2 regions of the Cytobacillus sp. Hz8 genome follow, and region 1 is predicted to be linked to the other one. Evidence: predicted binding sites of a transcription regulator. Region 1 holds the regulator's gene; the other holds the start of a gene.
What was found. Region 1 encodes Rex, which represses fermentation and respiration genes when NADH is low (regulators of the CRP and FNR family bind a similar motif). Its sites were predicted from a motif close to TTGTGAAATATTTCACAA; they were not measured.
Positions count from the first base shown of each region.

Region 2: ric (iron-sulfur cluster repair di-iron protein) is a predicted target of Rex. The motif match lies at 1,737-1,754, and genes of this name have one in related genera.

Region 1 covers NZ_JBHKFI010000015.1:106,584-109,787, reverse strand. The annotation lists gene ACE38V_RS16955 (ABC transporter ATP-binding protein) at 1-945, opposite strand, end outside; gene moaC (cyclic pyranopterin monophosphate synthase MoaC) at 1,074-1,568, shown strand; gene ACE38V_RS16945 (redox-sensing transcriptional repressor Rex) at 1,588-2,238, shown strand; gene ACE38V_RS16940 (YdiK family protein) at 2,292-2,498, opposite strand; gene ACE38V_RS16935 (CPBP family intramembrane glutamic endopeptidase) at 2,499-3,204, opposite strand, start outside.
Region 2 covers NZ_JBHKFI010000001.1:124,635-127,838, forward strand. The annotation lists gene moaA (GTP 3',8-cyclase MoaA) at 1-742, shown strand, start outside; gene ric (iron-sulfur cluster repair di-iron protein) at 908-1,609, opposite strand; gene ACE38V_RS00670 (methyl-accepting chemotaxis protein) at 1,804-2,763, shown strand; gene ACE38V_RS00675 (molybdopterin molybdotransferase MoeA) at 2,935-3,204, shown strand, end outside.

The DNA of each region.
Region 1 (3,204 bases):
TGATTTTTCATCCCCTAAAGGCCGGTCCATGACTTCCATGCGATCAAGCATTTTTCGTCTGCTTTGAGCTCTCTTAGTTGTCGAGGCGCGAGCAAGATTTCGTTGTATAAATTCCTGAAGTTTTGTAATCTCGTCCTGCTGTTTTTCATAAAGCTTCATGTCTCTTTCGAAATTCTCCGCTTTTTGATCCAAATAAGCGCTATAATTTCCTTTAAACTTACTAATATGTTTTCGCGAAATCTCATATACTTGGTTCACTACTTTATCTAGGAAGTAGCGATCATGTGAAACAATTAATATTGCACCATCATAGCTTTGCAGATACTGTTCAAGCCAAGACAGGGTTTCAATATCTAAATGGTTGGTAGGCTCGTCCAAGATTAAGATATCGGGTTTTGTAAGGAGAAGCTTCCCAAGAGCTAAACGTGTCTTCTGTCCGCCGCTAAGACTGGCAATTTTGGTGGAATAATCAAAGGTTTGGAAATTCAACCCATGTAAGATAGAGCGGATATCGGCCTCATACTGATAACCTCCCATTTCTTTAAATTTCACTTGGAGTGTATCATATTCTTTTATGATTCGTTCATATTCTGTATTGTTATCATAAATAGCGGGATTTGCCATTTTTTCCTCTAATCTTCGAAGATCTTGTTCTAAATCTCTTACCTGTTGAAAAACAGTCAGCATCTCATCCCAAATTGATAATTCTGATTCTAGCCCAGTATTTTGTGCTAAATAGCCAATGGAAACGTCCTTTGGCTTTATCACTTCGCCAGCATCATAGGACATTTTTCCAGCAATCATTTTTAATAATGTTGATTTACCCGCGCCGTTTCGGCCTACTAAGGCAATGCGGTCGCGCGTTTGGACTTCAAGCTTTATATTCGATAAAATAAGGTCAGCTCCGTAATATTTAGTTAACCCATTAACTTGTAATAAAATCATCTCTTTCACCCCTGCATCTAGAGATAGTGTAACGTATTCGTCAATGTTCATCAATATTTGTGAATAAATGTACAATGTTAATACACAGTAGGGAAAAAATAGTGTATCATTCTAAGTGAGGTGTTGATATTTTGAAATTTACCCATTTTAATGAAGAAGGCAGAGCCAAAATGGTGGATGTAGGGGATAAGCCCGAAACAATTCGTATTGCCAAAGCGCAGTCAAGTATTATAGTCAATCAAGAAATCTATAATGGGATTACGAATAATCAAATCAAGAAAGGTGATGTTCTCGCAGTTGCTCAAGTAGCAGGGATAATGGCCTGCAAAAAAACATGGGAAATCATCCCAATGTGTCATCCAATACCATTAACAGGTGTCGATATTGCTTTTCACTGGGAAGAGGAAGCTGAAGAAAATTATAGGCTTGTTATGATTGCCACAGTGAAAACGAAGGGAAATACAGGTGTAGAAATGGAAGCGTTAACAGCCGCATCTGTGTGTGCCTTAACCGTATATGACATGTGCAAAGCCTTAGATAAAGGGATGATAATTGGAGAGACTTATTTACTTGAGAAATCTGGTGGAAAGAGTGGCGACTACAAAAGAAAAGAGAAAATTTAAATGATTGGGGGGAAAAGAAGTGAGTAATGGTACGATGAAAATCCCACAAGCGACTGCGAAAAGATTGCCGTTATATTATCGGTTTCTAAAAAACCTACACTCATCTGGCAAGCAAAGAGTCTCTTCTTCAGAACTCAGCGAAGCGGTGAAGGTGGATTCTGCGACGATTCGCCGGGATTTTTCCTATTTTGGTGCATTAGGGAAAAAAGGTTATGGCTACAACGTCAATTATCTTCTATCCTTTTTTCGTAAAACCTTGGATCAGGATGAATTAACAAAGGTTGCCTTAATTGGGGTGGGTAATTTAGGTACGGCGTTTTTAAATTACAATTTTTTGAAAAATAACAATACGAAAATTGAAGTAGCCTTTGATGTTGATTCGTCCAAGGTTGGAACGAAAATTGGGGATATCCCTGTCTATCATATGGATGATTTAGAGAAGGTTTTGGTAGACGAAGACATTCAAGTTGTCATCTTAACGATTCCAGCACCTGTTGCACAATCGATCACGGATCGTTTGGCAAAAGTGAATGTAAAGGGAATTCTTAACTTTACTCCTGCCAGGTTAACAGTACCTTCTTCCATTCGTATTCATCATATCGATTTAGCAGTAGAACTGCAATCATTAGTCTATTTTTTGAAACATTACCCAAATGGGAAACAAGACTAAAGAAAAGCGGCTTATTTTTAATGAATCGTCTTCATAAAATAAGCCGCTTTTTATTATTTTCGATTTTGAATTTTTTTAATTTTAAAGTGAAAGGAGATCATTCTAATGCCTGATCCTAAATCAAAGGTGGCTAATATTACGAGCAGGTAAGTGAAAAACCGCCACTGTCCATCTTCTTGGATATTTTGAATAGCAAAAAAGATGAATAATATCCCCAAGAATATATATAAGATCCCGGAATAAAGGGGTGATTGCCTCATTTAAAGTCCTCCGATAAAACCTTGAATTTTTTCCGCATCATGTATCATTCTTTCGAGGTCATTCTTATAAATGGATTGAACTAAAACCACAAATGTATTCATCGCCACATGAGCAAACATCGGTACAAGAATGCGATTTGTTTTGACATAAAGAAATGCAAAGGTAAAACCCATTGCTGAATATAAAAGGATGTGCTCAGGCTCTCCATGTGCTAAAGCAAAAATAATGGAACTAATTAGTGCCGATATCAGGAAATTAAATCGTTTATGTAGGGAACCGAAAATGATTTTTCGAAAAACAATTTCCTCCAACATCGGTCCAATGATGGAAGTGACAAGAATAACAATCGGGTAAGTATTGATTAAATGGATGATTTGCTGCGTATTTTCTGAACCCATTTCGATGCCGAGGAGGCTTTCAATTCTTGCTGCAATTCCTTGAGCGAAAAGGGCTAAAAATACACCTCCAACTGCCCATAAAATCGAGTTGCTTACAGGTGCCAAAGGTTTGTTTCTATTATAGTGTAGCATTTCCTTTCTTAATAAGAATAAAACAATCACTAAAGTAACGGCGAAGCTGATAACAAGCCAAATGGATACTGAATATATTTGCAATTTTCTCTGACTGATTCCTAAAGCCTCTCCCATTAATGAAATGAATGGAACGCCGATAAAGCTTGAAAACTGCATGATTATGTAGGCGATG
Region 2 (3,204 bases), on a different contig from region 1:
GAAAATAGAAGGAATTAAAGATATTGCTTTAACAACAAATGGGGTGCTGCTAACAAAACAAGCTGATGCCTTAAAGGAAGCTGGTTTAAAGCGGGTCAATGTGAGTCTTGACAGCTTAAACGATAAGCTCTTTGGTGAAATTAATGGTCGTCAGGTTGGGGTTCAGCCTGTGCTTGATGGAATTCATGCAGCTAAGGAAGCCGGACTTGGAATAAAGGTAAATATGGTTGTGAAAAAAGGTTTAAATGATTCGGAAATCGTTCCAATGGCTAAGTATTGCAAGGAACAACAAATTCAACTGCGCTTTATTGAATATATGGATGTTGGCAGTACAAACGGCTGGCGCATGGATGATGTTGTTACGAAAAAAGAAATTTTCCAGATTCTTAACGAACATTTTGAATTAGAATCTTTGTATCCAGACTATTTTGGAGAGGTTGCAAAGCGCTATCGTTATAAGGGTACCCAAGTGGAAGTAGGATTTATTACTTCTGTTTCAGAAGCTTTCTGTTCAAGCTGTACGAGAGCAAGACTATCAGCAGATGGGAAGATTTATACTTGTCTATTCAGCGGGAATGGCCATGATATGAAGAATTTCATGAGGGAAGGAAATTCTGATGAAGAAATGGCAAAACGAATCATCGATATATGGAATCACCGTACGGACCGATATTCTGATGAACGCACAGCAGAAACCGTGGCTAACCGAAAGAAAATAGAGATGTCATATATTGGTGGATAACCGACTGTAAAAGGTCGGTTTTTGTTTTTGTAGAAAAATTTTGTGTGCAGTCTTGAATGCAATATAAGATATGAAGTTTGTCTGCATTAGACTCAAAGTAGAGCAATTCTTCTCATTTAAAAATTGAAAAAAGCTGCGAAACAATCTTCGCAGCTTTTTCAATATTTAAGCTTCTAAATAACGTGGAAATAGAATATTATTTTCAAGATGGACATGCATGAATGTATGTCCTTCAAGTCCTTCGAGACGGCTAAACACTAAACGATAAGTACCACAGGCATCGAGAGGTGGTTCGAAATCGGATGTAATCTCTCTAAGTTCTTTTAGAATGGCACCCGCATGATCGTGTTCTTTTTCAAGCTCAATAATGTGTTGTATAATCTCTTCACGATTTTCAACATTTGGTTCATCCAGTTTTAATAGCATGGGGAATACAGTTGCCTCTTCTTTAGCGGTATGCTCCAAAAGCTCTTTCTTTAATTCATAAAATAAGGCATGAACCTGTATTAATTCAGGATGACGTTCTCCATGGACTTTCGCGATTTTTGTAACATATGGACTTAAGCTTGCAAGTTCTTCCTCTAATGTCCGATGATAATGCTTCTTGATATGCTCAATGATGACATCAGATTTTGAATTGGTCCAAACCTCAATATCCTCTTTTGCATTTTCGCCTGCTACATAAATTTCTTCTAATTGAGCCATTAATTCATCAATATTAACAGCACGTTCAGAAGCGGCTTCATTTAATGGGATATTTCCGCCACAGCAAAAGTCAATTCTATATTTTTTGAAGACATCACTTGATTTAGGTAGTTCGTTGACAATATCTCTTACTAAAGAAGTTTTAGAGAAAGGATTGTTCATTTTTGGATCTCCTTTTATCGTATTTTTACTATGTGTTAATCATAAAGGGTTCTCTCAAAAAAGTTCGTGACCCGAATCACAGTTGTTGATGAAATTGTTGGTGGATGCAGATAGTTGTAATATAAAGTTGTTAATAATCTCACAAATACAATATAATGTTTGTATTGTGGATCCTGATAAAAGGTGGAATGATGATGTTTCAAAATAATAAGAAAAAATTTTTAATAGATGAAAATCAACGGTTATTAGAAAAGATTGATCAATTACAATCACAGTTGATGCAAAAAGATCAAGGTATGAAGACCATAATCAACAATTTACAGGCTGAAATGCTAACAACCATCGATCAACATGAGAAAGTGAATGGTCAGCATGGAGAAATGGCTCATTTAGTTTCAAAAATTAAGGATCATTTCGAAAAGGCAAGTTATCAGGTGGAAACTTCATCACAGAAAGCAAATGAGATGAATGAAAAGGGCGCAGAACTTATTCACGCAGCTGAAGTGATGGAGGTAAGTGGTCAAGAGGGACAATCCATTGTAAATAATATGCAAACGTTAATTGATAACTTAGGTCAAGAAATGCAACAAAATTTAGAAGCAATAAAAATGGTCGGACAACGTTCAAAGCAAATTGATGAAATTGTTTTTATGATTAAAGGGATTGCTGAACAAACCAATTTACTTGCCTTGAATGCTTCCATTGAGGCGGCGCGTGCAGGTGAATATGGAAAAGGATTCTCTGTTGTTGCTGAGGAAGTAAGAAAATTAGCCGAGGAAACAGCTTCAAGCTCTCAAGGGATTATGGAGCTAACACAAACATTCCAAAAGGATATCGATAGTGCGGTTACAAATACAAATGAGCTATTTCATCTCGTTCAATCTGGTGTTGATTTTGGGAAACAAACAACGCTTAAAATATCCGAAATAGAACATATAATCATCGATGTAAGGGATCAGGTTCAAAATGTTCAGGCCTTGATTAAGGATCAAAATGAATCATGTCAAAATGCACTGAATGAAATGCAAAATACAGGCATTATTTTTGATGAAGTCAATCATCTTATTATGGATCATATTGAAGCAGCAAAAATTGTTGATAGAAAACTAGAAAATGGTATCTCACAATTAAAGGGTCATGAAAATTTAGAATAGAATAAGATTTTTCTAAAAAGCTTGAATTTCTCTTCTACTTTAATGAAGAAATTCTTGCTTTTTTTATATGATGGCGAATTGTGAGATTTATCATGTAAGTTCTATTTGGTGATGTTTATAATAGAACTAGAAATGGAAATTTATTATGTAGAGATATAAGGAGTGGACATATTGCTTAATAGAAGAACACCGATACCTGTTAGTGAAGCTGTACATAGAGTAATGGATCAATCAGTTGCTGGATCAAAGGAAGCGGTTTCAATTAATGAAAGTTATGGTCGTTTCCTTGCCGAGGATATAATTGCGACGAATGATGTTCCTCATTTTAATCGCTCTCCATATGATGGATTTGCTGTTCGTTCAATTGATACGTTAAATGCATCACAAAAAACACCGTCAAGGTTTGAAGTCATTGATACTATTGGGGCAGGTCATGTCACA